2 regions of the Bacillus sp. AFS017336 genome follow, and region 1 is predicted to be linked to the other one. Evidence: riboswitches for the same ligand, from Rfam matches in the RefSeq annotation. Region 1 holds a riboswitch; the other holds the start of a gene.

Region 1 (15,652 bases):
GCAATCGGTGCAGCAATGATTGGTTGGTTTGGTACGGCGATGCTTTGCTATGTAACTCCGAAAGAGCATTTAGGTCTTCCAAATAAAGAAGATGTTAGAGTAGGGGTAATCACATACAAAATAGCAGCACATGCAGCTGACTTAGCAAAAGGTCACCCTGGTGCACAAAAAAGAGATGATGCACTTTCAAAAGCTCGATTTGAATTTAGATGGCGTGATCAGTTTAATCTTTCTCTTGATCCAGAAAGAGCAATTGAATACCACGATGAAACATTACCTGCTGAAGGAGCTAAAACAGCCCATTTTTGTTCAATGTGTGGTCCAAAATTCTGTAGTATGAGAATCTCACAAGACATTCGAGATATAGTAAAGCAAGAAGAACTTCAAAATGAATCAACCATTGAAGAAGGAATGAAAGAAAAAGCATTAGAATTTAGAAAAAACGGCGGAGAAATCTATCAATAAGGGTGTGAGCCTTATATGAATAGGGTAGAAGAAATCAAAAAAGAAATAAAGCAATTAGAAGAAAGTATGAATCAGTTAAAAATAGAACTGAAAACCATTCAAACAAATTGTGCCCACGATTTTCAACAGAAGGATACGATACAAGAATGCCTAAAATGCAGTTTGATTGAAAGCTTGTGCTGGTAATTTTTATAGATAAAGCAAAAACAAACCCCAATTTGGAGGTTTGTTTTTGTTTATAGGTTAAAGTTAATGCTCCGACAAACTATTGATTGAAACTTCTTCCTCTCGATCGGGTTGGCCGAGCGGATAAATTCTAGCAATTTCATTTGTTTCATCAACATGTTGAATATAAATCGGCACTCCATTGTATGTAACATTAGCCATTTCAGGTGAAGACGCAATTTCTTGAGCTCGTTGTTTATTCATACGTAACCTCCTCTAAATTATTAATTGAAACCAAACCTAACATATTATTAACCGATGGGTGATTGGGTATTCATATTATTTTTTGTAAAAAAAAACTCCTGTTAAATTTAACAGGAGTTTTATAGTTTTTAAAGATTACCAGTGATGTCCATATCCATATCCGTCAGATCCTGACCAGCAAGCTGCTCCAACAATGATTAATAAGATAAATAAAACAACAATCAAAGCAAAACCGTTAAGATGGTGATGTCCAGTACTCATTCATGTGACCTCCTTCATACGATATTAAGGGATGTAAACTCCCTTTAGGGTCATGTAACCAATTGTAAAAATTACAATTAGGAGAGGTGGATAATGTATCGTATGTTTTTTTACCAACTATGAAACTAGTCTATATTGTAATTAGGCTTTTACCTATGAAGTAAGTTTTTAAAGTTCAATTATATGGATTCTGTACTTACTTTACTTTAGGAAAAATTGCTGCATCAACTACATAAGCATGTTGGAAATTTGCCTAAATATAAGTTTATGGAGGCGGGATTGCTTTAAGTAAAATTATTGCTTAAACATATAATAATTAGAGACGAATTTATTCATTATGAGGGAGGAACGGCACTCTTTTTTTCATTTTTGATTTTACTTATAGTATAATAAGTATAAAACAAAATGCGAACAAATGTTTGTGTTTAGGCTTAGAGTGGACATCTGTTTAATGGAGTCTTAGTGTTTAGAGCATTGTCTAGAAATTCCAGTTGCTCGAAGGACAATTATGTGGCCAAACGAAACAACCCCTATAAACAATTATGAATAGCAGTAATATAGTATGGGAGGAAATGAAATGTTTCCATTAAAGAATTACTATGAGTCATTCATCAAGAAAGAAATCATTGGTACGAAAAGAGAAGCAGCGATTAAAAAGTTAAGTAATTTGCTAGCTTGCCATGTCATTAGTAAAGATACAGAGTCAGCTATTCATATTCGATACTTTACTTGTAATGAGCAAATGCAGCCGACAGATAAGTGGATTGGAACAATCGCTGTTAAAATAAAAAATGGCATCGTGATCGAAACCGCAATTTCACTCCCAAAAAACGATGAACCAAAATGAGGGAGATTTTTGATTTTTTTCAGCATAGGGTCAGTTTACCTCAATAAGAATCTATAGAAAGCTACGGTTAATTTAATGTTAACTAATGAAAGAGATGAGAAAAATGAATCAATTTGTTCTTGGCGGTAAACAAGGCATGCTCTACTTTTCTCGCATGGTAATCAGTTCGCAAATGAGTTAAAATCTTTTTTGAAAAATTGACGAAAATTATTACACTAAATATCTAAAAGTTAAAAAGACCTCTCCGTGAAAAGAAAGGTTTTAATGAAAACAAAAAAATTCCACTATAGAAATCTATAGTGGAATTTCATTATTTATGCAGATTGATTTGAATCTTTATCTAACTTTCTATTTCCGTTTAGTTTACTATTTTTATAACCGTATGCTGCGTAAATTACTAATCCGATTACTAACCAGATTGCGAAACCTTTCCAAGTAAATGATGAAAGTTGTAACATTAAATATACACAGAATACAACAGCTAATACTGGTACTACAGGTACCCAAGGAGTTCTGAATCCACGCTTTAATTCTGGTCGAGTTTTTCTTAAAACTAGAACACCAAGAGAAACAGCAGAGAAAGCGAATAGAGTACCGATATTTGTTAATTCAGCTAATTTACTTAATGGAATAAGGCCAGCAAATATTGCAACTAGTCCGCCAGTTACCCAAGTGCTTGTTACAGGAACTTGAGTTTTCTTGTTAACTTTTGATAATTTACCTGGTAATAAACCATCTTTACTGATTGCATAGAATAATCGAGTTTGTCCAAACATCATTACGATTAATACAGTTGTAATACCGATGATTGCACCAAGTGAAATGAAACCAGCAGCCCAATCTTGGTGAATAAATGTAAGTGCAAAAGCAACAGGGTCACTAACACCTAATTGACTGAAAGGAACGATACCAGTAAGAATTAATGAAACGACAATATATAAGACTGTACAAATTGTTAAAGCAGATATAATACCGATTGGTAAGTTACGTTGAGGATTTTTAACTTCCTCAGCAGCAGTTGATATTGCATCAAATCCAAAGTAAGCAAATACTACTACTGCAGCTCCAGCTGTTACACCATGGAATCCCATTGGCATAAATGGAGTCCAGTTATGCGGTTGAACGTACCAAACACCAACTGCGATAAAAAGTGCAACTACTGCCAATTTTATAATTACCATGATCGTGTTAAGTTTTGCAGACTTTTTAACACCTCTAGTAAGAATAAACGTTACAATCAAAACAATGATTACTGCCGGTAAATCAATATAAGTATGTTTAGAAGGGTCGAATGCACCTGTAACAGCTTTAGGGAAGTGTATTCCAAAACCACCTAATAAACTTTGGAAGTATCCAGACCATCCACTTGCTACTGCTGAAGATGCTAGTCCATACTCTAGAACCATGTCCCATCCTAATATCCATGCGATGACTTCACCAAAAGCAACATAACTATAAGTATAAGCACTACCTGCCTGTGGAATCATTGATGCGAATTCAGAATAACAAAGTGCAGCAAATGTACAAGCTAAACCTGCGATAATAAATGAAATAATAAGTGCTGGACCAGCATATTTGGCTGCTGCTACACCAGTTAATACGAAAATACCTGTACCGATAATAGCACCAATACCTAACATAGTAAGATCAAATGCTCCTAGAACTGGATTAAGTGAACTAGGCGAATTATTTGTAGCTGATTTTTTTCGAAATAAATTCATATGAGCCTCCTCTAATACGATATTTGTTAGTTTAATAATTTTCTAAGATGAGAGTTTTCTAATTTAACTATAAAAAATAGAAAATTCTGACAATTAACTACAAAGTTATATAACTGTGTCGCTTAAGTGATTTTTATAATAACACACTTATAAAAATATTCAAAGAATTTTTCGACTTTTTTTTCATTTTTTTGAAAATTTTGTAGTAATTTAGACATATTACTTAATACCTAAAGGTATGGTTTAAATAGCCTAGTTTGAATTTATGCCATTAGTAATGTCACTTCGATAGAGAGTTCATATTTCTAAAGGGTAAAGTGCAATCAGACAAAATCATTATATTTTTGGTATTTTTTTCAAAAATTAAATAAACCTCCTTAATAGAGGTTTATTTTTGGGCCTATATTATCATTTATTGTTCTCTTAAGTGACTTAATGATACTTCTTTATCATTTTGTGGTTGATCAAGGGGATAAATTCTAGCTGTGCCTTCATTTTTATTAACATGTTGAATATAAACTGGTACTCCTTCGCAAGTAACATTAATCATACCAGGTGCAGCTACAATTTCTAATGCTCTTTCTGTATCCATCATAATACCTCCTTAAATTACTAACCTATATTATCATTTACTTAGCAAAGTAATTGTATTCACTAGAAATTAGATCTTTTAAATGTATTATGTAATACAGATCTGATAAGAAAATTCCCTATCATTTTTTGAAAAACTTTAAATACAAAAAAACCACATTAAGATAATTTAATCCCATTTCTTAACTCGTTTCTTATCTTGTTGTATGATAGCAATAGAAGCTAAAAATAAAATTGAACTACACATAAAAATTAAGCAAAATAAACCAAAAAGTATTTGCATACTAGTTCCTCCTTTTCGTTATGAGAACAGAGTAAAGTATGGAACTAGTTTCAGAGCAAGAAAAAGTTTAGAAAAGGTGAGAATATGTCTAATATTAAGGATATTGCAAGGATAGCCGGAGTCTCGGTTACAACAGTCTCACGAGTTTTAAATAATGAACCTTATGTTAGTGAAGAAAAAAGAAAAGCAGTTTTGAACGCAATTGAGTTAACGAATTATCAAAGAAATCTTAACGCAGTTAATTTAAGCAAGGGAAAAACAAATCTAATTGGAGTCGTCATTCCGTTCTCGCATCATCCATATTTTGGGTTGCTAATTGATGGAATTGCGAATGAGGCGATAAAAAATAATAATAAACTAGTGCTATTTCAAACAAATTATGAAGAAAAGAGAGAATTTGAAGCATTAGAAATGTTACAGCATAAACAAATTGATTCACTTATTATTTGTTCAAGAACTTGTTCAATAAAAACGATTGAAGAGTATATGCAATATGGTCAAATCGTAATGTTTGAAGATACTAGAAACACTGGCGTTTCTTCAACTTTTATTGATCAATACAATTGCTTTATGATCGCGCTAGAATATTTATATGATAAAGGGCATCGGAAAATTGGATATAGCATAGGTCGTAGAACAGGTATGAATAGTAAACAAAGAGAGTCAGCCTATATTGATTTTCATTCTAAATATAATGAGCCAACAAATAACGACTTAGTATTTGATAATTGTTATTATTTCGAAGACGGTGAACGAGTTGTCCAAGCATTGTTAAAATTAAAAGATAGGCCAACAGCTCTGTTAGTAACAAGTGACCAAGTGGCTGCGGGCATACAAACTTGCTGCAATGAACATGGCATAGCTATTCCAGAAGATTTAGCTATTATCGGTTTCGATAATCAACCAATCGCAAAAGTAATGAAATTAACATCAGTCGAAATTCCATTACGCGAAGTCGGAAAGAAACTATTTAACCAAGCAATTAATTCTGAAATAACACAAGAAGAGATTGCGATAAAATTAGTTGAGCGACAGACTGTTTAATAAAACAAGCTAGTCAGGTACTAGCTTGTTTTTATTCGTGTTAGTGTAGTGCGGTCGGAAGAAAAAATCTCAAGCTGTTAATAAACTTGTGGAAGTGCAATTAAAAAGGCAAAAACTGCAATTAAATTTGTGAAACTGCAAATAAAAAAGGAAAATCTGCAAATAAAATAATCAAATCTGCAATTAAAATCTGGATAACTGCAAATAAGACCGCGAATCACCAAGAAATAGTGCGAATGAATAAGAAAAGTAGGGTTATTAACAATAAAATAGACCGGGGTCAACGGAGAAACTATGATTCGACCCCCTCTAGGCTCAGTCTGCACGATTTATCAACAATTATCGTTACTATATCAACAAAAACCACTATTATATCAACAAAAATAACCACGATATCAACAAAGTTCACATCTTTATCAACAAAGTTCACTAAGTGTTCGCCTTTTTCAAAATTCAGCAAGCCTTTTTATTTAATAACATGATTCCATAAAGGAGACTGTTCTCTTACAACTTCCATAAACGTACGAGCAGCGCGAGACTGCCATCTGTTTTTATGCCAAGACATAATTGTTGATACACTCCCTAAATTTGTATCCCAATTTATGATTTTCAGTTTGTTTTGCTGCATTTCACTTTGAACTGTTACGAGTGGTAGCATCGAAATTCCTAGTCCGCACATTACACATTGTTTAATTGCCTCCACACTCCAAAATTCCATTCCAGACTTAGTTGCGATGCCTTTGCTTCTTAGAAAAGCTTCAAAATAATCGCGATAGCTACCTTGTTCTGTGAGGATTATGTTTTCATTCGTATTTAGTTTAAACGATGAAAGTGTTCTAGTATCAGATTCTGGAGGAAGCAAAATAACAAGAGGTTCTTCGATAAGTGTTTCCATGTATAAATCGGAGTCCGTTAGTGGGGCCTGTAGGAAAAAGGCAATATCAAGATCTCCTCTCCGTAATTCATCTTGTAATTCCCAGCATGAACCAGATTTCATTAATATATTTACTTTTGGATTTTGCGATCGAAATGCTTGAATGATTTGTGGAAGACGATAAATCGTTAAAGATTCAGGTGCACCAATTTTTAATGTTACTACTTCTTCATTTTCCATTTGAAACACATCTTTTGCTTTCGTATAGAGCTGAATCATTTCAATCGCGTGAACTAGAAAATTTTCACCGACGTCAGTCAGTTGAACTTTTTTGCCAATACGGTCAAATAAAGGTACACCTAATTCTTGTTCAAGTGCTTGAATATGTGCGGTAATTGTAGATTGTGCATATCCGAGATGGACAGCGGCTCTAGAAAATCCACCCATATCCACAATTGACTTAAAGGTTACTAAATGACGGATTTCCATATAAACCTCCAATGTATCGAAATTTCCGATGGATTATATCGTAACTATTCATTTTACCGATTGAAAGTCGGTTCATATAATTAAAGTATACGAGATTACAATTTGTTTCAATAACTTTTGGAGGGATAATGATGAGGAATCGAAAAATTGGTTTTCTGTTGCTCAGCGGATTGATGATTGGACCTATTTTAGGTTCGGGAATTATTATTTTACCACCCGCAGTGTATGAAACTGCTGGGAATTATGCTATTTTTGCATGGATTATTATGCTTGGATTAAGTTTAATTTTTGCACTAATGTTTGGTAAATTAAGTTTGATGATCCCGGGAGATTCTGGAGTGCCATTAGCAGTTGAACGTGCATTTGGTACACAAATAAAAAATCTTTCAGCCATTTTCTTTTTATTAGCAGTTTGCTTTGGGCCTATTGCCGTTACAGGTACGGCAGGTCATTATTTACAATTACTGACGAATCAAAGTTTTTTCAATGAAAAGTGGCTAGCTTTAGGAATCGTATGTTTTGTTTACATCATTTTAACGAGAAGTATAGCTGATATTGGTAAATTTGCGTTTTTCATGTCTAGCTTTATTGTTGTGACATTGATAGTCGGGAGTGTTCACACATTATTTACAGTTGATGGAAGCTTCACTTTAGAAAGTCCCATTACTGTTTCTAATTTTGGGGAAAGTTTACTTTTATTATTTTGGGCTTTAATTGGGTGGGAAGTAATCGGTAGCTATTCTTTAGAAGTAAATACTCCTGAACGAACAATTCCAAGAGCTGTAATATTGAGTTTTTCTATCATAGCAGTTGTCAGTTTAACAGTCGCATTTGCTTTTCAGTGGATTCACTCTAAAAATGGAGATAGTATGGATCAATCTTTAGCACCGTTACTTCAAAGTTTATTTGGAAGTTGGTCAACTCCAATTATTTCATCAATTACAATTGCACTTTGCATTAGTACAGTGCTATTAGTAATCGGAGCAGTATCAAGACTAATCACCGATCAAGCAAAAAATGGTTTATTACCTTCTTGGCTTTCTTTTAAAAATAAAAATAATGTAGCAACTCGTTCATTATTTATTTTGTTCTGCGTTCACATTATCGTATTTATCCTTTATTATAACGGTTTTCTTAGTATACAAACTCTTGTAGCAATTGCTAATGCATTCTTTCTATGTAACGCTTTACTAGGAGTTTTAGCTTGTTTTCGATTATTTGATTCTGTATTTTTTAAAATCGGTTCATTACTTTTAGCAGTGTGCTTTTTAGGAATACTCTTGTTTTCTTCACCAATTATTCTTGGAGTGATCACATTAATTTCAATGTACTTTATTTGGCTTCAAAAAAGAGATTCCAAACAACATGATCATATTCTACAGGTTGGAAATGAATAAAAGGATAGTAAAGAAACTTCAATCAAAAGAAGTTTCTTTTTTTTTGAAAAAGTAATAATAATTCCTTTTTATGTATATTTATGTTTAATGAAAAAATGGTAGTGTCTATAAAACAGACCAGTTTTCTTGAGATGAAGACAAGTTTAATCAATCCATATTTTTATACTAAGAGTGAGTATAGTGGTAGGAGTTGTTTTGTTAGAGTTGTGTATTTTTAAAAAATAAATATAGGGTTATTACTTATGGAAATGATTGTGAATGGCTAATATAGCACATATGAATCTAAAGTTTTTTAGTGAAATATGATTAAGGAATATTTGGATAATCGTGACAAAACGATATAACGGTAAAATGTAAATGTGTATATATACTTGATAAAAATATAGTCTGATTCTAAGAAAAATCGTTGCATTTCTAGAAGAATATTTTTTGCTCTTTGTATCACATTTTCAAGTTGAAATTGTTTCATTGTTTCCTTTAATAATTAATATTTATACATTTTTTCTATTTATTTCCAATCCGTTTAGAAAAATTAAAGATAGAATTATCATTTAAGAAATTAAACAATAAAAACGGAAAAACTCGAAAAAAAATAGAGCGAGAAAAATCCATATTCCATATGGTTTTATGCCTTAATTTTGTTTTATTTTAAATAGTTTTTTAAAAAAATAAAGTCATAATTTCTTTACATTCAAAAAATTGCTCGTTATAATGAAACCAAATTTGATAATTAGTGTGTCCTTCGGGGTCGGGTGAAAATCCCAACCGGCGGTGTTGTATATTTTTATACTAAGCCCGTGAGCTTCATATAGATTTTTTATATGTTGCTGATCTAGTTAGAATCTAGAGCCGACAGTATAGTCTGGATGGGAGAAGGATGGAGTGCATATATGGATAGTTGTTTGTTTTTTTTCAAATTTACTACTCATATAGGCTTAGTTTGTTGTGCTTAATTAGTAGGTACAACAATAGACGTGCTACAATACTGTCTTTTAACAGATACATATTGTACTAGCGTTTATTTAAGTATGCTTCCTTTCTTAAACATCTATTGCCCCTTAGGAGTTTTCTAAGGGGCTTTTTCACTTTTTCAAATTAATTTGAATTAGAAGGTGTGATAAGGTGGATCAACTAGTTATGAAATTAGAGCTGGATCTTACAAAGTCATTTATTGGACTTGAGTGTAATACGCTTCTTTGGAATGAGGTGACAAAACTTGTTTACTGGAATTATTGAGGAAATAGGAACAGTAAAAAATATCGTAAAAAAAGGTAAAACTTTAGTGTTAACAGTTGAAGCATTACAGATTCTTGAGGATGTTCATCTAGGAGACAGTATCTCTGTTAATGGTGTTTGTTTAACTGTTACCGATTTTACTAAAAATGAATTTTCTGTTGATGTTATGCCTGAAACATTTCAAGCATCTAATCTAAATACTTTGGCCTCTGGTCAAAAAGTAAATTTAGAGCGAGCAATGGCTGCTAACGGTAGGTTTGGTGGGCATATTGTATCTGGACATATTGATGGTACAGGTAAAATAGTGGCCGTTAATTCAATGGAAAATGCTGTGGTCTATAAAATTAATATTCCGAGTCGATTTGCTAAATATTGTATTCAAAAAGGTAGCATAACGATTGATGGTACAAGTTTAACAATATTTGAAGTTGAAACTGATCTTGTAATGATTTCTTTAATTCCTCATACTCGCTCACATACAATTTTAGGTAGTAAAAAAGTTGGAGACGTTGTTAATATTGAATTTGATTTATTAGGTAAGTATGTCGAGAAAATGCTTGGTATGGCTGAGAAGAAAAAGGAATCTTCAATAACAACTTCATTTTTATCTCAAAATGGTTATATATAAAGGAGTAGGCTCATGTTCTCTAAAATAGAAGAAGCAATTGAAGACTTGAAAAATGGAAAAATAATTATTGTTTGTGATGATGAAGACAGGGAGAATGAAGGAGATTTTGTTGTCATAGGAGAATATGCAACTCCTGAAAATATTAATTTTATGGCTACATATGGTCGTGGATTAATTTGTGCGCCGGTTTCTGAAAAAATAGCAAAGAAGCTAGATTTATATGAAATGGTAGCAAAAAATACAGATTCTCACGGTACTGCTTTTACAGTAAGTATCGATCATGCTGATTCTACTACTGGTATTTCGGCATTTGAACGTTCTCATACTGTTTTGCAAATGTTAAATGAGGAATCAACTGGAGCAGATTTTAAAAGACCTGGGCATATGTTTCCACTTGTCGCTAAAAACGGAGGCGTTATTGAGCGACCAGGTCATACTGAAGCAGCAGTGGATTTAGCTCGAATGGCCGGTTCAAAAGAAGTTGGTGTCATTTGTGAAATTATGAATGATGATGGAACGATGGCAAGAGTGCCAGATTTAATTCAAGTCGCAAACAAGTTTAATTTAAAAATGATTACGATTAAAGATTTAATTCATTATAGACGTGAAACTGAACAACTTGTACAAAGAGAAGTTGAAATTAAATTACCAACTGATTTTGGTGATTTTAAAATGATTGGATATACAAATGAAATCGACGGTAAGGAACATATCGCGATTGTAAAAGGTAAAGTTGACGATGGTGAGCCAATACTTGTACGTATTCATTCGGAATGTTTAACGGGCGATGTTTTCGGATCATGTCGTTGTGACTGTGGACCTCAGTTACAATCCACACTATCGATGATTGAAGAGGCTGGAAAAGGCCTAATTGTTTATATGCGCCAAGAAGGTAGAGGAATTGGATTACTCAATAAGTTACGAGCATACAAATTACAGGAAGAAGGCTTTGATACGGTTGAAGCAAATTTGAACTTAGGATTTGATGCCGATTTAAGAGATTATGCAATAAGTGCTCAAATTATTAAAGATTTAGGTATAGCGAGTATCGATTTAATAACGAATAATCCAGTTAAAATAGATGCTCTAGTATCTTATGGAATACAGATAAATCATCGAGTACCAATTCAAACTGAAATGAAAATGGAAAACGAAAAATATTTAAATACAAAAATAGAAAAAATGGGACATTTACTAAACTATTAAAAATGGGAGAGATTAAGATGAAATTTGAAGGAAATTTAGTAGGATCTGGACTTAAAGTTGCGGTAATAGTAGGACGTTTTAATGAATTTATTACATCTAAATTACTTGGTGGTGCACAAGATGCATTAGTTCGTCATGGAGTAGAAGAATCAGACATTGATGTTATTTGGGTACCAGGAGCATTTGAAATTCCATTAATTGCAAAGAAATTAGCAGATTCAAAAAAATACGATGCAATCATCACACTTGGAACAGTTATTCGTGGGTCAACTACTCACTATGATTACGTATGTAACGAGGTAGCAAAAGGTGTTGCTGCTATTACACTACAAACTGGAGTACCTGTCATTTTTGGCGTATTAACAACTGAAAATATTGAACAAGCGATTGAAAGAGCGGGAACGAAAGCTGGTAATAAAGGCTGGGATGCTGGTATTTCTGCAATTGAGATGGCAAATTTATTAAGAGCTATTAACTAAGCATATATAATAGAAGAAACTAGTTAAAGAGAGGGGAATTTTCCCTCTCTTTTTTGTTTAATATTTGACAATCGGATAAGGAGTTAAGCTAAAAAATAAAAGGATTTGCGCTTATTTTAATATCAATAGATTTCACAAACTTTTAATAATATGTTCCATTTGTTTATAAGTAAAACTGATAAGATTTGATTATAGTATTGAGGTAATAGATCGAGTGAAACCATAAATTTTTATATTGAACAACAGTAAACAAGGAGGTGAATCCGTAAATATGTATTTAAAAGTAAAAACAAGAAATGAATTAGAGAATATGTTAATTGAACGACAATCCAATCTCTTATTTGGATATAAAATCATCAGCCGAGGTGAAGCAACCGAAGATGAACTGGCTCAAGTAATGAAACAGTTAGAAAAAGAAATTGATATTCTAGAAAGGAAATTAAAGTGAACACCTTAATTAATCATAAAGGTGTTTTTTTTAGTAAATAACAATCTGAATATTTGTTTAATCTTCTTAATTTGTGGTAGTGTAAATTTTAGTAGAAATATTTTTGGAGGTAGACGTTAAATGTTATTTTTACTAATTTTAATATTACTAGTTATTATGATCATAACGTTTTTAAATACATATCCGCATTTTGGTAAGCGATATTCAAAAGAACAAATGGAAACTTTCCAGACTTTAGATCATTATGAAAAAGGTAAATTTATAAACCAAGTTCCTACGAGTATGAGTATGGATTTTAAAACAAATATTTCTATGATTAGAGATTTTGCTAAGAAAAGCCCGAATCGAAAACCTAAAAATGGTATTCCAATGGAGAAAATCGATGCTTCAGCATTTTATTCAAAAAATAAAGATGCTAAAATTACTTGGTTTGGCCATTCGGCGTTATTAATTGAAATCGAAGGTAAAACGATTTTAGTTGACCCAATGTTTGGGAACGCACCAACACCATTTCCACAATTTGGCGGTAAGAGATATAGTGGTGGATTGCCGATTGAGATTAGTGAATTACCAAAAATAGATGCCGTCATTTTATCGCATGATCATTATGACCATTTGGATTACGGTACGATAAAAAAAATCAAACAGAAAGTAGATCGATTTATTGTTCCTCTAGGAGTAGGTAGTCACTTAGTGAGCTGGGGTGTCCCTAAAGAGAATATTTCTGAACATAATTGGTGGGAAGAATTTAAGTTTGAGCATTTAACATTAGCTTGTACTCCTGCAAGACATTTCTCTGGAAGAAGTTTGACGGATCGTAACAGTACTTTGTGGTGTTCATGGGTCATCATTGGAGAGAAAACGAAAATCTACTTTAGTGGAGATAGCGGTTATGCACCACATTTTAAGGAAATTGGTGAAAAATATGGTCCGTTTGATCTAGCGCTAATGGAGTGCGGTCAATACGATAAGCGATGGTCTGCAATTCATATGTTACCGGAAGAAACTGTTAAAGCATTTATCGATGTAAAAGGTGAGGTTCTTGTACCAATTCATTTTGGTGCTTTTACATTGGCATTTCATGATTGGAATGATCCGATTGAACGAGCTGTAAAAGCGGCTAAAGAAAATGGGGTAAAGTACTCGACACCTAAAATAGGTGAAACAATCAATCTAAGCACAGGTGAATTCCCTAATTCTATTTGGTGGAAGTAAGTTTGAAATTTAATATTAATTTAAAGGGATGGGATCTAGTGGAAGGATTAAAAGAAAGTGCGCAAATCATTCAAGATTTAATTTTTGAGTTAGGCTATTCAAATAAAGTCATAGAACTTCCAAATAGTGCAAGGACTGCAAAGGAAGCAGCGGATGCATTAAATTGTGAAGTGGCTCAAATAGCTAAGTCTATTATATTTAAAATAGAAAGCTCAAATAGCCCTGTATTAGTAGTAGCAAGTGGTATAAATCGAGTTAATGAGAAACAAATAGAGCAAGTTCTAAATGATCAATTAGGGAAAGCAGATGCTGACTTCGTGTGTGAACAAACAGGATTTGTAATCGGAGGAGTGGCACCAATTGGCCACAAAAATCCAATAATCACCTTTATTGATGAAGATCTATTACAGTATAGTGAAGTATGGGCTGCAGCAGGCCATCCAAAAGCAATTTTTCAGTTAACACCAACAGAACTGATTGAAATGACAAAAGGTAAGGTTGTAAAAATTAAATAATAGAATACATGACTTTAATCGTTTAGGCACATACAAGTGTAATAAATCAGTTTTTGATTTACTATACTTAAATGTGTCTTTTTTTTATTGGGAATTTTTACCTTTAAGAAAATGTTCAGAGTAAATTCGAGGGAAAGTGAGATGAATGAGTAGATGTTAAATTTTATGTGTACGACATGTGGCGTACAGTATAACAAATCTAATTATCCTCCTATGTACTGCACAATTTGTTCTGAAGAAAGACAATACATCAATCCTAATGGACAAAGTTGGACAACATTACAATTGATGAAGGAAAAGAACTTTCAAAACATTATACGTTTTGAAGAAGAGAACCTATTTAGTATACAGACTAGTCCGAAGTTTGGTATTGGGCAAACCGCCTATCTCGTTAAGAATAAGGGATTTAATTTATTATGGGATTGTGTGTCCTATATAGATGAGAAAACTATTGAAGAAATAAAGCGCTTAGGGGGACTCGATGCAATTGCACTATCACATCCACACTACTACTCTAGTAAAATTGAATGGGCAGAAGAATTTGATGTACCAGTATACATACACGAGGATGATCAAGAGTGGGTTACGAGACAAAGTGATAAGATTATTTTTTGGTCAGGTGAATCGTTAGAGCTAGATAATGGAGTTAACATTCGCCGGCTAGGTGGACACTATAAAGGTGGGGCTGTATTAGAATGGCAAACTGGAAATGAGCAAAAAGGTGTACTGTTAACGGGAGATATAATTCAAGTAGTCGCAGATCCAAAGTGGGTAAGTTTTATGTACAGCTACCCTAATCTAATCCCATTGCCTGCAAAAAAAGTTAAAGAAATATCAGAGGTTGTAGAAACGTTAAAGTTTGATAGGATTTATAATGCATTTCATGGGATTGTAAAAGAAAATGGAAAACTCGTCGTTCATAATTCAGCTAATAGATATATAGAAGCATTGGAAGGGACATTATTTGATACTTAATAGACTGGAAAGGGCCAATTTTTGGTCCTTTTTTGTTCTTCCTGCATTTAAGGAAAAAACTAAAAATAAGCATACGATAAAGCAGATTGTTGATTTTTTTTATGTAACTAAATGGAACCATATTCCAATTAGAAAAGGACTATTAACTTTAATCTAGAATTAATAATATAGTCAAACTAGTTGTAAAATATTGGAATTGTAAAAAAGTGGCCAGAGGGGATAAAATGATAAAATTTTTAGTTATTAGCGTAATCTTTGTACCTATTGTTATCCTAATCACAAAATCGAATTTGCAAAATATTAGTGTTTGGATACTTGTCTTGCTATTTGCTCAAAGTGCTGTCTATTCAATTTGGGACTATGTTGTAAAAAGAAATCGTAATAAGAAACAATTTAACTAACGCACTGCATTAGTTCAATAAGAGTCCAAAGGTTGTCTAACTTGACAATCTTTTTTTATTTGAAAAATCAATTACAGAGCCCTTATCTAAAAATATCATTAAAAATTTCTTTATAAGTTAATTAAAATATAAAACAAGCCTCCAATAA
Region 2 (15,652 bases), on a different contig from region 1:
ATAATTGCAACCTTTTGATTAAAATGCTTATGTCCTTCAAAAAAGTAATGTGAAACTTTTTCAAGCTTTTCACCAGGAATTGATAAGTAGTTTGGTTGATCGTAGTATCCTGTAGCAACTATGACTGCTTTTGCTTCATACTTTTTTTCTTCACCGTTTGTCGTAACTGTTTCAATCATAAAATTACTTTTTTTTGTAACAGACGTTACTTCTTCAAAAGCATTAATTTTTATATTATTTCTTTTTACAACATCACGGTAATAAGCTAGTGCCTGATGTTTCTTCGGTTTTCTACCTTCGATAATAAATGGAATATTTCCCACTTCTAATTTTTCACTCGTACTAAAAAACGTTTGATGTGTTGGGAATCGACTAAGGGTATGAACTATATTTCCTTTTTCAATTATTAATGCAGATATCCCCTTATTTTTCAGAGCTAGATAAGCCGCAATACCACAAGGTCCTCCACCTATGATCAGAACTTCAACTTTTTCCATTTGAAACATCTCCATTAAACTTAATTCTTAGTTATATTTACTATATCTATTTTACGTAAAAAATTTATTTTGTCTAATAATAGGTAAACAAAAAAACAAGATGGAAAAATTCCCATCTTGTTTTTTATCATATATAAGCTTATACCCAACCTCTGAATCGGCTAGCTTCAGCCATTTTACGCGCTCCTACCATGTAAGCTGCAAGACGCATATTTACTTTTCTATTTACACTTGTTTCATAAATATTATCAAATGAGCGTACCATAACTTTTTCTAATCTTGTTTCTACTTCTTCTTCAGTCCAGTAATAACCTTGGTTATTTTGTACCCATTCAAAGTAAGAAACAGTTACGCCACCAGCACTAGCTAATACGTCTGGAACTAGTAGAATTCCACGTTCAGTTAAAATTTTTGTCGCTTCAAGTGTTGTAGGTCCATTAGCAGCTTCAACTACAATCGATGCTTTAATGTTATGAGCATTTTCTTTTGTAATTTGATTTTCAATCGCTGCAGGAACTAAAATATCACAATCTAATTCTAATAATTCTTTATTTGAAATTGTATTATTAAATAGTTTAGTAATTGTACCAAAGCTATCTCTACGATCTAATAAATAATCAATATCTAAGCCATTTGGATCATGAAGAGCACCATAAGCATCAGAAATACCAATAACTTTTGCACCAGCATCATGCATAAATTTAGCTAAGAAGCTACCTGCATTACCAAATCCTTGGATAACAACTCGTGCACCTTCTAAGTTAATACCTTTACGCTTAGCTGCTTCACGAATTACAATTGTAACACCTTTAGCAGTAGCAGTTTCACGACCGTGAGAGCCACCTAATACTAATGGCTTACCAGTAATAAAACCAGGAGAGTTAAATTCATCTATTCTAGAATATTCATCCATCATCCAAGCCATAATTTGAGAGTTCGTAAATACGTCTGGAGCTGGAATATCTTTAGTTGGTCCTACGATTTGGCTAATTGCACGAACATAACCGCGGCTAAGTCTTTCTAACTCACGAAAAGACATATCACGTGGATCACAAACGATTCCACCTTTACCTCCGCCATATGGTAAATCTACAATTCCACATTTCAAGCTCATCCAGATTGAAAGTGCTTTCACTTCATTTTCTGTTACATTCGGATGGAAACGGATACCACCTTTAGTTGGTCCTACTGCATCATTATGTTGTGCTCTGTAACCAGTGAAAATTTTCACTTGTCCATCATCCATGCGAACTGGAATTTTTACAGTCATCATACGAACTGGTTCTTTTAAAAGTTCATACATTTCATTTGAATATCCTAATTTTTCTAACGCTTCTTTGATTACTACTTGTGTAGGCGCTAGTACATCTAATTGTTCTTCAGTGTTGCTATTTTTCTCTGTAGATTTCTCGGCAACCATTGTAAACCCCCTAGAAATTTGAACTATGAAAAGTTTCATTCATTCTGAAATTAGTATACAACTTTCCATCCCATTTTGAAAGTTATAAACACATAGAAAACAAAATATAATATTTGTTTAATGTAAGCGTTTTCTAAGGTCATTATACTCCTATTTACAAAGTTTGAAAAGGAAAGAATATGAAGAAATACAATATATTCATAAAAAATTTACATAAAGAAAACTCGCCGATTGGCGAGCCTTTAGCCGAAGACAGAGACGTAGTTGCACTGCACGTTAGATCTTGAATTGGAAACTACGTCGATTTGACTTCACCGGTGCAAATTTATACTTTCAAATGTGAAAGTAAAACCTCTCGTAATAAATTACTGAGAGGCTTTATTTTTATTTTTAACGAAATAAAAATGCAGTTGTTCAATAGCATTTTCTGAAATAAGCTCTTTACCGTACTCAATAATACGATAAATTGTTCTTGTGGAAGGATTTCCATATTCAGCTAATATCGCATAAAATGTTTCACGATCTAGTCTTCCTATTTCATTCTCCTCAAACTTTAAATAAAACGTATTTTCAAAAGAGAACAATCTTCCACCAATAGCATCACATGAAACTAATTTTTCAGAAAGTAGGATTAGATCATCCAAAGTAGAAAACTCGTACAATATATGTTCACTTTCATCAAGGATTACTTCCATTGATATAAAATCATCTTGAAATTCATCTTCCTCTTCTTCAATATCATCGGATTTTGTGACGATTACTACCATCCCTTGAGCTTGAAGTGAGAAAACTTCAACGGATACTTTACCATCTACTTCGAAACCTAGTTCTACGCTAGCTTCATGCATCATATCTTGAAAAAGCTGTTGAACTTTTGGCGCATTATACCATAAGTCTTCTTTTGTCAGACCACGTTCAGATAAATCATCAGATGTAAGAAAAACTTTTATTTTATTGTAGTTCAACCGTTCCAACCTCATGAACTAGCCTCCTTGCTGCATTTACCATAGTACAGTTTATGTTTTTAAATACTTTTGGTGATTCTAAAGTCAAAATTCATTTATAATTAAAATTCTGCTTTAACCACTCATCCCAGTTTGATTGTCCATTCCCTATATAAAATTCCTGGATTGAATCCATTATAGGGCTGTCACAAGTTGAAACTGCGTGACCACCAATTCCAATAATGATATCAGACTTAATTTTTTTGATTGTAATGGCTAGATCAATTGTTTTCTTTAAATTATCTTTAGAAGTACATGACATAATAAATCCAGCTGGATTCACTTCGCTTATAACTTGTTCAACGTCATTAGAGTCAATAGATGCTCCTAAATAAATTACCTGAAAACCAATTCTTCGTAAATAAATAGTAAATATTAATAAACCTAATTCATGCTTTTCATCTGGACCACAAACTGCAACTAACTTTGGCAAATGTTTATTGTTTGGTAAGTTTTGATAAACCATCCCTAATCTTGTTCTTAAGAAAGAGGTCGCAAAGTGTTCATGTGCACTTGTAATTTCTCCGTTACGACATTTATCACCTATTAAAATGAAAACTTTAGAAATGATTTTAAATAACACTTTATCAACTGAAAAAAGACTAAATGCCTCATTCACATAATTATGTGCTTCATTTTCTTCAAAAGTTAATAGTGATGATACAATACGATTTACTAAAGCATCAGATTGTAGATTTTCGGAAAGTGATTGATCATTAGATGATTTATGCTCTTTTGCTTCATATAAATTAATCGCTTGTCCAATTGTAAATCCTTCATTAACTTTTTGAACAAGCCATTTTAAGATGTATACATGTTCTTCTGTATAAAGTCGATGGCCAGCATCATTTCGTACAGGACTTATAATATTATATCTTCTTTCCCAAGCTCTTAAAGTGCCTGGTAATATCCCTACAATGTTAGAAATTGCTTTAATATTGTATTTTCCTATTTGGGCCAATTTTCTTTCCTCCTGCATGTAAACAAAACCCTTATTTCATAACCTCAAAATTTATGACAGTTAGTGTGTTTTGTTTTCGAATTCCTTTATTGTTATGTAGCTCCAAATATACCGTTTTCTGATTTCGTTTTACATTTGATTGACTTCTTTCAAACAGATAAACTTGAATACTTTTAAAATTACTAATATTACTATCCATTACTTCAGTATAGCTTGATAAAATACACAAACTGTCTTCATAAAGCTCTTCAAGTGCAAACGAAAGTTGATCTCTATTTGTTTTCACATCATCCAAACCTATAATTGTAAATTTCGTACAATTTTCAGTCTCAAATGAAGCACTTGTATTTTCTAAAATTGTAACTTTACAATCTAGTAATAATGCATTTAAATCTCTATAATTGCCACGATAGTCCTGATCATTCCATAAAAAGTAAACAGGAGCCATAGTAGATAAATATTGTATGTTTACATCATTATATTTTTTTGTTTGCCTTTTTGAATATCCACTTAAGAGAATGATTGTATTGTCATTGCAAATACTTTCAATCTCACTCAACTTAGAACGAATATCACCTATATATGGTATCCAAATAAATTGAATGGACTGTAATGAATCATCTAAATGCTCAATTTTAATTTTTTTATTGATAATTTCTAACTTACTTTTTCGATTTAATAGCAGAATAATCGCTAGTACTACTATTAATCCAATTAATACTAAAAATTTTATTTTAATTTCCCCCTTGTTTCATAAACACATTAAGTAAATACCATGTTGCTCCTCTTGTTTTTACGCCATTCATATAAAAGCAATTTAATTTAGTTCTATACGTACAGTTCATAGCACTTTTGTTTATTATACAAAAACTAGTAGAAATTGAAAAATTTTAAACTGCAAAAAAAACTTATGTCCATTCGTATTGAATGTGCATAAGTTTTAAATTAGACAAAAAAACAGTACATTACTCATTCGTAACAGATACTATTCTAAGGCCGAGTTCTTCAAATTTACTTAAAATTTTATCTATATTTTTATTAGCTTCTATTTTTAAGACAATTCTTCTTAATAATTGATCTTTTGAATCAAACGTTACAAGTGAAATGACGTTGATCTTAAAATGATGAAGATAGTCAAGTAATCTCGCTAGTTGACCTTCTTGCTCCATACTTGTCATTGAAATCCTGATTCCTGGACAATCCTTTCCAAGTACTTCTTGAAAAATCTCGATAACGTCATATCTTATAACAAGTCCAACGAAATTTCTTTCATCATCAACTACCGCAATAGATGGATATTTTTTTAATGAGTGCATTGTATCTTCAAATGGCTCTTCCGCTTTTACACAAATTGTTTGATGTGTTGCTATTTCACCTATTTTTATGTTTCTAATGTATTCTTCTTTTGACAATTCACTATAGAAGCAACTTCTAAAAATCTCAGCTTGTGAAATCATGCCAACATACTTATTTCCTGATAATACAGGTACGCTATCAATCTGTTTTTCTAATAAAAGATTCATTGCACGATCTACAGGATCGTTTGATTGAACCGTAATGACTTGATGATTTTGAAGCATTCGATGTTTTGCTAACATTCTATAACACTCCCTTCACTCTATTTATAACATAGAAAGGAAGCATTCAATTTAAACGGATTTGTCTAGATTTTGAACTTCTCAAATCTTATTTATCCACATCGACATTTAATGGGATTTTTAATATTTGACCAGGTCTCACTTCAATACTTTGTAGATTATTTGCATCTTGAATAATTTCTTCACCATCTCGATTACCATAATATTTCATCGATATAGTAAATAATGTTTCCCCTCTTTTTACTTCATGATTTATTTCTTTTACACCAACCGATCCATTTGAATCAGTTTCACTAGATGAAGATTGAGGTTTTACTTCATTTGTTACATCACTTTTTGTAGAAGCATTTTTAGTGCTTTCCTTTTTATTTTTATGGCTTTTAAATTTTTCAGTAGCAGCCAGTCTGACTTTTTCAAATTTATTTGAAGGAACGATTAAACTTCCTTTTGGAGTAAAAATTTTATCATATTTACTATGAACGAACTTAACTACGCCAAACGGTAGGAAAATAAAAATGATTACTAAAGCTGTAATCAATGGATATTTTATTTTCCACCATGGTCTTCGTTCATCTTCTTTTCTTTTCATCGTCTCACTTCTAGGTGGGAGATTTAATAGATCACTTGACTTGGCTGGATCTTTACTTTTTTGATTTTTTAATTTCTTATTTTTATTCTTTCGACTTAAGTCAGCTATACTATTACTTTGAAGCTCTTTATTCATTCCTTTTCTTCACTTTCCAAACTTAGTTTCATATACATTCCTAATACATAATCCAATATAAAATGAGCGAGAAATACAATAATGATATTATTTGTTCTCAAATATAAGTATCCGAGGAAAAAGCTTTCGATCAATACAACAGTTAGTAAAATTGGCTTTTTTACATAACGAAAATGAACTAAAGCGAAAACAACCGAAGCAATAATTAAACCGAATTTAGCTTGTATAAATCCTCTGAAAAGTAATTCTTCTGATAATGCAATTAGTATACAAAGCACTGTCATTTCAGGAATCGAAAGCGACGAAAAGAATCTTTTATTAAAGCCGCCATCATCTAGCAAACGTTCTGGAATCACAAAATTTAGTAAAATATTAAATATTACTAGTCCAACCCCAGCTCCAAAGCCATATAAATAAGTTTGATAATTTTTATAAAAATGTAAATCATTAATAAATTTACCAGTACCTATGAAAATCGCTATACAAATTATCGATATTGCTAAAATGACAAGTTGCGTACTATAAACACTTTTCTTTAAATAGTTAACGGGAATTTCTTGATTATTTAATTCACGTTCCATATCGTTTCCTCACAGCCCCAATTTATTTCTTAACTCCTGTTCCCATGAAAGTACTCCTGTATTTTCAATTTGCTCACGATCAGTTAAACAATAATCTTCAAATGATAAACCACAAATATTACAGCAGTTTGCTAGTTTATTATTTAAAATTTCATCAAAAAAAGAAAGATATTTTTCTCGATAACAAGTAGTGGAAGAAAGAAAATCAATCATCGATTTCAGCTTGAAATATTTTACTTTTTTCCTCTCTTTAATTAATTCTTGAATTGATTCATAAAACTCATAATTTAATTGTTCTTTATACAAGTTTTCGTCTACAATTACATTATTTTTGACCATTTCAGCATAGAACACTGTCCACTGAATTTCACTAAATTGAAAAACTGTTTTCCAATTTAATAATAAATTCTCATTCAATTTTATCGGATTATCTTCTAATTTTCTTAAATACGATATAAATGACTCAACTTGATTTACTGAAAGTATTTCGTCATCAATTAGTCTTAATGGTAATTCGTGGTCTTCTTCAGCTACAAGTAAAATTGCTATACTTGCCTCACCATCACGACCAGCACGCCCTATTTCTTGGAGATAATTTTCAATATTCGTCGGATATTGATAATGTATCACGAATCTTACATTCGGTTTATTTATCCCCATTCCAAAAGCACTTGTACATACAATTATATCAATTTGATTTTGAATAAATTGTTGTTGGATTAAGATTCTTTGTTCATGCTCCATCCCACCATGGTAATATGCAACTTTACAATTCAATTTTTCTCTTATGGTATGTGAAATTTTTTCGCATGTAGATCTTGTTCCGCAATAAACAATCCCTGGACCTTTTAATTTAGAAAGATAATCCGTTAATTTATCGATTTTTTGAATTTCTGAATCCACTTGATCAACTTGAATTGCAATATTTTCTCTATTAACAGAGTTAATATACTTATGTACATGTTTTAAATCTAATGTTTCGATTATTTCTTCCCGTACATTTTCACTAGCAGTTGCGGTTAAAGCTAAAACTGTCGGATTGTTTAATTTCTTCTTTATTTCCCCTAAAGTTTTATATTCTGGTCTAAAATCGTGCCCCCATTGAGAAATACAATGTGCCTCATCAATAACAAATAATGATATTTTATGTGCTGAGAGCTTTTGAATTAAAAATTGATTTTGTAGCATTTCAGGAGAAACAAAAATAAATTTATAGCTACTTATATTATTTAATAAATATTTTTTTTGCTCAAAACTTCTAAAACTATTTAATGCAATGACTCGCTTATCTCCAAAGGCCTTTAATTGTTCGACTTGGTCTTCCATTAGTGAAAGTAATGGTGAAACGACCACAACAATTCCAGGTAAAAGTAGCCCAGTTAATTGATATAACAATGACTTTCCACCACCTGTTGGAAGCATCGCTAATACATCATTTGAGCTTAATAAGTCTTTTACGATTTCTTTTTGATTATTCCTAAAGGACTGATAACCAAATTTTTCGAATAAAACTTTATTTAGGTCCATGTAAATCACCCATTCTTGCAAGTGTAATACGAATTTGAAAATAGGATACTTCATTTAATAAATCTTCTTTAACCATTTTCAATTTCCTTGTATTGAGCTCAATAATTTTATTTTTTATGAGACTATATTGAATTGGCGTAATAAATTGTTCAATTGGAAATAACTCGTCACTTAATACACACTCTACGATATGATCTTCAATTGTACTAAGCTTTAAATTACGAATAGATGCTATTTCTTGAATTGTTTTCCCTTCTGCAAATAGACGCTTTGTTTCAATCGAAGTATTTGTTATATTTGTACTTTTTTCACCTTGAACAAATTTACTTAGAAAAGGGTAATCAAGTTTATTTTCAATTAAATTAGTGAGAATTTGGTGCAATATGTTGATTGATTTAATATAGATCGTCTCGACACTTTCATTATTTTCAGATGCTATTTGTTCTAGTGTCATTCCATAAGCATTAGCTCCAGATAAACGCTTTACAAATAGCAATGCATCATCATCACTTAAATTCATTAAAGTCTTATGTAGGTCTTCATAAAAACAATTAACTAATTCAGTTTTTTTACCACCAAAATTTAGAATCACATTTTTTACCCATTCTTGGATATCATAATCTTGATTAACAGCTCTAAAATACTTTTGATTCATATTTAAGTTTGAAATTGTTTGAAAGAACAACGAAAATCTTTTCCAAAAATTTTTTTGAATACTAGAAAACCTTAGTCCATTTATAAATGTGAATTCTTTGAACTGTAAATTTTGATTTTCTATATAAGCTAGCCCATTTTTATTTAATAAATATGTATTTTTATGTTCAGATGCTTTTATATACCCTATATTTTCTAAACCATTTATTATGTTTTGCATAGTCTGTTGAGTAAGGAATGGGAATAGGCCGAAAAATGATGTTACATTGTAAAAATGAGAATCTTGAATAATTTGAGCACTTTGTTTACCTTTTAATAAATACAAAATACCTTGTACAGTTCGCTCGCCATTATATCGATGAATTAAAAAAAGTATGATTTCTTCCAATATTGATCGTTTAGACATTGTATACCTCACGGATATATTTATTAACAATAATATATTTGAATATTTTTTCAAATAATAAATAGTAGTACAAAAATATTTGTGCATTTTTTTTAAATAGTTATTATTTATTCTAGCTTATCATATGTATCAACAACCGAACCATTTTTTACGTATAAAAATCATTATTTATTTTATTTGAGATTTCATCATTTCTCGTTTTTTTCAAAACCTTGTACAATTATATTGAAAAGTTTTGGAAACCGTTTTAAAATGTTTACAGGTACATTACAAAAAAAAGTATCTGTAACAAAAACAGGGAATAATTTGGGAGGTCAATACAATGGCAAAATATACAATCGTTGATAAAGACACTTGTATCGCATGTGGCGCTTGTGGCGCAGCTGCACCTGATATCTATGACTATGATGATGAAGGGATCGCATACGTTACTCTAGATGATAACCAAGGAATCGTTGAAATTCCAGACGTTTTAGTTGATGACATGATGGATGCATTCGAAGGTTGTCCAACAGATTCAATCAAAGTTGCTGACGAATCTTTCGATGGCGACGCTTTAAAATTCGAATAGTAAAAACTGCGACGAATTAATTTCGTCGCTTTTTTTATTTAACAATTTAATGATAAAGTATAAATCCAAAGACTTCGGACTGTATGCTTTAATGAAAGACGCGAGCAAGATATTAGCCCGAATAAAGTTTAAAAAACAAAAAGTGTCTACTAAATTTAGTAGACACTTTAATATATTTATACGTTATGAACGTTCATTCTTTGAGTTAACCAAACTTTTAATTTAGGGTATAATACTAAGGTTATCACCATAATTAAAATTCCTTTTAACAAGTTAAATGGAATAATTGACACAACAATTACTTTATTTGGTAGTGGATAATGCATGAAATGTGCATATGCAGGTAATAGCACAAAATAATTCAAAATACTTAAAACTACAGTCATTGCGATCGTGCCTACAATTAATCCTATCGTTAATCCCTTTATAGTGCGATATTTACGAAAGAAATACGAAGCAGGTAAAATATATACTACCCCTGCAATAAAGTTAGCTAACTCTCCAAGTCCGACTGTCGTAGTACCTTTAATTGCAATATGAAGGATGTTTTTTATTAAAACTACAGCAATTCCAGCAAATGGACCAAAAACGATTGCTCCAATTAATGCGGGAAGCTCGCTAAAATCTAGTTTAAGCCAATCTGGAAAAATCGGAATTGGGAATTCGATCAACATTAGTAGATATGAAATACTACTAAGCATTGCTACGATCACCATTATATTTACTTTGTTACGTTGTTGCATTTACCTCTCTCCTTTTTCCCGATCATATCAAGAAAAATGAAAGGTTCGCTTAAGTAGCGTACTATTTGCAAATAGCTTTATAAGTTCAAATCAAAATAAGAAAACTAATTTAAAATTATGCAAATAAAATAAAATCCCCTATTTATAGAAATAGGGGAGAATTTTCAGCACGCCAAATAAGCGTTCAAAAAGATAAATTTTTTGAACTTGCGAACCTCCATCTTCTCCCATCCAGACTATACTGTCGGCTCTAGAATCGCACTAGATCCTGCCCAAAAATCAGGCTCGCGGGCTTATAAGCAATGCTTAATTACCGCCGGTGGGGAATCTCACCCCGCCCCGAAGATAGATCGTATATTAATTTACATTTTTAATGTTACTAAATTAAATACAGTTTGTAAATAAAAAAATCTACCTACTCAATTAGAGCATTTCGTAGGTTTTCTTGGCAAAAATTTACCAATGTGTAATCGTTTTGATCGTGTGCATATACCAAAAGTACAATTGTTGTAAAAATCGCTTTAAACTGCGCAAGTTTCTTTGAAGCTTCAGACACTTTACCATAAATTGCATAAAAAGACTCTCTCTGATCAAACGGAATTAGACTATATACAATTGATAAATCTAATTCACATTTTCCGATATGAGCGTCCCCCCAATCAATTATTCCTTTCAGTTTGTTTTGTTCATTTACGATAATATTTTTAAAATGTAAGTCCCCGTGAACTAGTATCAATGATGTCTCACTCTGAATTTCAACTAAATTTTCAATATAATGGTTAATTTTCTGTTCATCTACAATTAATTTATTCCGTATAGCTTGTTGAACATATTTTTCTAGTTGCGGCTTTCGAAAGTTAATATCTAATCTCCTCAGCTCATCGTACGGTAGTTTAATTTTCGCCAATTCAATTAGATCAATTGAGTGTAGCTGTTTTAAGAAGTTTGCGAGTGGTTCAATCAATGCTATTCTTTCTTCTCTATTCAATCGAATTGGAGGCTTTCCTAAAATATAGCTATAACCTAAAAATGGCCAAGGAAATAGTTTTGAAGGCTTACCATCAAGTACTGGCACGGTTGTATTCATTTCAAATTGATTATGTATTACCGGTAGTAGATTTTTTTCTACGTTTAAGATCTTTACTGCAATTTTTCTACGTGGAAATCTAAGTAAAATTTCATTGTTTAAGCTAAAAACAGTATTATCAAATCCTTCTCCAATTTTTTTAATTTCTTTTATAGTAATTCCAGGGAATTGCTCTTTTACTATTTCTTTCACTAATCCTTCATTCATTACAATTGCCGGATCCCATATGTTAGACATTTCTTTCTCCTTAACAATAAAAATAGAACTTCACATTATAAATGTACTTTACCAAATTTAATAGCAAATTACATTTATATTTGAAGTTCTAAAAACAATCAATAACTTATTAAACTTTAAGGATTTGAAACCATTTTTAATTCGTGAAAGTTTTTATCTAAAACTACTTCCTTTAATTTCTCTCGATTTCCTCCAATAAACAATAGACCAATCGTTAATACAAACACAACTATCAAAAAACACCTTCTAAGAAAATCAACCATTGTATTATTTCCTCCTACCCATGAAATTTGGTTTTCTGACGAGCCCTGTGCATTAGTAGACGATTACCAAGAAAGTTTTTTTAACTTTATAAAGAAAATTTTGTGTTAGGATAGCCTGTTCCTCTTTTTTTGACATTTAAAATGAACTTTCATTCATACCCTTTAACTCTTCTATATGTATAAGAAACTCAGATTACTAGCAAATTGAAATGCTAAAAGATACACTAAATCATTCTATGATTGAAATAATCGATTTATACAAAAAAGTAGCGATTGTTTTGAAAAATTCTACTAAACAATCGCTACTTTTTTATTTATTTTTTATCTGTTCGAAATACAATTGCTCCACGTTCGTATTCTACATCCTTAATCGTTAAACGTGTATTTATTAACCTAGCTAGTGCAAAGAAGTAGTCAGATAGTCGATTCAAATATAAAAATACTGGTAAGTGTATGTTTTCTTGTTTCATCAATGTAACGACTGTTCGTTCTGCACGTCTAGTAACTGCTCTTGCTTGATGGATGATCGCAGCAGGTTTTGATCCACCAGGTAAAATAAATCGTTGTAATGGTGGTGTTGCTTCCATATACTCATCGATTAAAGTTTCAAGTTCTTCAACCATTTTCTCAGTCGTTTTAAACGGTATACTGTCCTTAACGACTGCTAAGTCACCACCACAATCAAATAATTCATGTTGTATTTTTTGTAGTGCATTGTATAAATCTCTTGTATCTTCATGATCTAAATAAGTCATTGCGTACCCAACGATTGTATTTACTTCGTCAATTGTACCGTAAGACTCAACTCTTAAATCATCTTTATCAACTCGTTTACCTACTAAACTCGTTTGACCTTTATCCCCAGTTTTTGTATAAATTTTCATGAAAAACCTCTCCTTTTTTCAATATAAATTTAAGTTAAATTACATTACTCTTATATATAATGACTTTTTTATTTGTTTCAGGGTTATCTAAAATTTGAAAAGAAGTATCATATAGGCCTTTTAATATGTCTTCAGTTAAAACTGAGTTTGTTTTTCCCTCAATATAAATTTTGCCGTCTTTTAAACCTAATAGTCGATCACAATAAAGACTTGCTAAATTTAAATCATGGAAGACAGTTACAACAGTTTTATTCTCATTTTTTTGTAATTCCTTTAACATGTCCAAAATTTTAATTGTATGCATCAAGTCTAAATGGTTACTTGGTTCATCTAAAAAAATGTATGGGGTATCTTGTGCAAAGCATTGGGCAAGAAATACTCTTTGCCTTTCACCACCGCTAATTTCATTGATTAAGCTCTTCTCCATCTTATTAGTACCTGTCATTGACATTGCGCTTCTAACGGCTGTTTCGTCATGATCTGTCCAACTAGGAAAAAAAGAAGAAGAGTGGGCTAGTCGCCCTAATTTCACGGTTTCTTTTACCTCATATGAAAATGTATAGGAATTTTGTTGAGACAACACAGCAATCTTTTTAGCTATTTGTTTATTAGACATACTAGAAACTAATTCTCCATCTAACTTAACATTTCCTTTAGAAGGTTTAAAAAGTCCACATAGAATATTTAAAAATGTAGACTTCCCACTTCCGTTAGGTCCAATAATCCCTAGCCATTCTCCTTGATTGATCGAATAGGTGAGTCCATCCAAATCTGTATGAATTCCATCATATGAATATGAGATATCTTGACTTTTAATCATACTTTTCCTCTATTTCTTTTCAGTGATAGTAATATAAACGCAAACATTGGAGCACCTATTAAGGACGTAATTACTCCAATTGGTAATTCTCGAGGCGCGAGTACTACTCTCGATAAAATATCGGAACCTATTAAAAATATGGCTCCATTTATCATTGATAATGGCAGTAATTTTTTATGTAGTGGACCAACTAGCTGTCTAGTAAAATGCGGAACAACTAACCCTACAAACCCAATTGTTCCAGATACCGCTACAGCTGCACCAGATAAAATACTTCCTGTTAGCAAAATTAGATAAGTAGATTTTTTCACATCAATACCTATATGCTTTGCATTTGTACTACCAAATGTCATCGCATCTAGATGTCTATTTTGACTAAATAAAATCAAAAATGAAACAATTAAAAATGGTAGTAAACTTAAAGAATACTGAATACCTCTACTTCCAATATTCCCCATTAACCAGCCGATTACTGCACGTAATTCATTATTCGAAAATGTGATAAATAATGATAACAATGCAGAACAAAATGAACTGATTATGATTCCACCTAATATGATTGTTTCGACATTTAAAGAGCGATCTAATTTTCTTACAAATAATAATAAGATTAAAAGTGTACCAAAACCAAATAAAATACTAACTACTGGTAAAGTAAAGTAAGTAACAATCGGTAAACTTATTTGAAAAAATAAAACAAACACTGCTCCTACAGATGCGCCCGAAGAAACACCTAATGTAAAAGGATCGGCTAATGGATTTTTAAGTATACCTTGAAACGCGACTCCAGCTAATGAAAGACACGCTCCTACTAATCCAGCTAACAAAACTCTTGGCACACGGATATTCATAACAATTGTTTGAATATCTGCTGGAACATAATTAGTTTTAAATATATCATCAGAAAAGCTAGAAATGATAGAAGAAAAGGGAATCGATGTAGAACCAATCGAAACCCCTAAAATAAATAGAAAAATTAATAAAATAATTGGAAAGATAAAGATTAAATATGTATTATTTAAAAAGCTCTGGGTAAACCGCCTTTGCAATTGCTTCGACTCCCTCTGCAAGTCTTGGACCTGGTCTAGATGTTGTATCTGCATTAATATCATATACTCGTTTATTTTTGATTGCGCTTACTGTTTGCCAGTTCTTTCTAGCTATAATCGTTTTTTCTAGGTTTGGAGTAAAATCACCATAAGTAGTCAAAATTACGTCTGGGTTTGCTTTTATTGCTGATTCCTCACTGTACTGTACCCAACCTTTTTGATTTTCAGCTATATTTTTAGCATGAATCATCGAAATCATTTCATCTAGAAAAGTACCTTTGCCTGCTGTATATATTTCTGGTGGACCTGATATTTCAAGCCAAACCTTTGGATTTGTACCTGCTTTAGCTGTTTTTTTGCTAATTTCATCTAATTTTGTTTTCATTCCACTTACTACTTTTTTAGATTGCTTAGTTTTACCTGTGATTTCTCCAACTTGTAAAATTGTATCATATACATCATTAATAGTTGCAGCATTTTTAACGACAAACACATTGATTCCTGCTTGTTTTAATTGCTCTAAGCCATCTGCAGAAATTCCTAAACTTGATTCATGAGCTAATACTAAATCAGGTTTTAGAGAAATAATTTTTTCAACATTGTAAGTCATGTCAGCATTGTTTCCG

Evidence for each region. Region 1 has a riboswitch for FMN ahead of ribE (riboflavin synthase). Riboswitches for the same ligand answer to the same signal wherever they lie in the genome.
Region 2: it holds a riboswitch for FMN, as region 1 does, so the genes downstream of both, CN601_RS09565 (ECF transporter S component) here and ribE (riboflavin synthase) in region 1, are expected to answer to the same signal.

The regions. Positions count from the first base shown of each region.
Region 1 covers NZ_NUCO01000006.1:15,327-30,978, reverse strand. Annotated here, with positions in the region: gene thiC (phosphomethylpyrimidine synthase ThiC) at 1-465, shown strand, start outside; gene CN601_RS02315 (small acid-soluble spore protein H) at 715-894, opposite strand; gene CN601_RS02310 (YjcZ family sporulation protein) at 1,030-1,155, opposite strand; gene CN601_RS02305 (hypothetical protein) at 1,733-2,002, shown strand; gene bcaP (branched-chain amino acid transporter BcaP) at 2,317-3,723, opposite strand; gene CN601_RS02295 (H-type small acid-soluble spore protein) at 4,136-4,315, opposite strand; gene CN601_RS02290 (LacI family DNA-binding transcriptional regulator) at 4,682-5,641, shown strand; gene CN601_RS02285 (LysR family transcriptional regulator) at 6,108-7,004, opposite strand; gene CN601_RS02280 (APC family permease) at 7,136-8,401, shown strand; FMN riboswitch at 9,136-9,283, shown strand; gene ribE (riboflavin synthase) at 9,618-10,265, shown strand; gene CN601_RS02270 (bifunctional 3,4-dihydroxy-2-butanone-4-phosphate synthase/GTP cyclohydrolase II) at 10,278-11,471, shown strand; gene ribH (6,7-dimethyl-8-ribityllumazine synthase) at 11,489-11,950, shown strand; gene CN601_RS26745 (hypothetical protein) at 12,222-12,398, shown strand; gene CN601_RS02260 (MBL fold metallo-hydrolase) at 12,519-13,613, shown strand; gene CN601_RS02255 (YbaK/EbsC family protein) at 13,616-14,128, shown strand; gene CN601_RS02250 (MBL fold metallo-hydrolase) at 14,282-15,103, shown strand; gene CN601_RS26740 (hypothetical protein) at 15,328-15,504, shown strand.
Region 2 covers NZ_NUCO01000019.1:21,548-37,199, reverse strand. Annotated here, with positions in the region: gene CN601_RS09620 (YpdA family putative bacillithiol disulfide reductase) at 1-497, opposite strand, end outside; gene CN601_RS09615 (Glu/Leu/Phe/Val family dehydrogenase) at 637-1,917, opposite strand; gene CN601_RS09610 (genetic competence negative regulator) at 2,283-2,897, opposite strand; gene CN601_RS09605 (MerR family transcriptional regulator) at 2,974-3,882, opposite strand; gene CN601_RS09600 (hypothetical protein) at 3,914-4,441, opposite strand; gene CN601_RS09595 (CBS domain-containing protein) at 4,848-5,480, opposite strand; gene CN601_RS09590 (LysM peptidoglycan-binding domain-containing protein) at 5,569-6,204, opposite strand; gene CN601_RS09585 (CPBP family intramembrane glutamic endopeptidase) at 6,201-6,785, opposite strand; gene CN601_RS09580 (RecQ family ATP-dependent DNA helicase) at 6,795-8,312, opposite strand; gene CN601_RS09575 (YpbB family protein) at 8,299-9,372, opposite strand; gene CN601_RS09570 (ferredoxin) at 9,695-9,943, shown strand; gene CN601_RS09565 (ECF transporter S component) at 10,120-10,686, opposite strand; FMN riboswitch at 10,902-11,037, opposite strand; gene CN601_RS09560 (phosphotransferase) at 11,102-12,010, opposite strand; gene CN601_RS09555 (cob(I)yrinic acid a,c-diamide adenosyltransferase) at 12,588-13,157, opposite strand; gene CN601_RS09550 (ABC transporter ATP-binding protein) at 13,192-13,977, opposite strand; gene CN601_RS09545 (FecCD family ABC transporter permease) at 13,974-15,026, opposite strand; gene CN601_RS09540 (ABC transporter substrate-binding protein) at 14,992-15,652, opposite strand, start outside.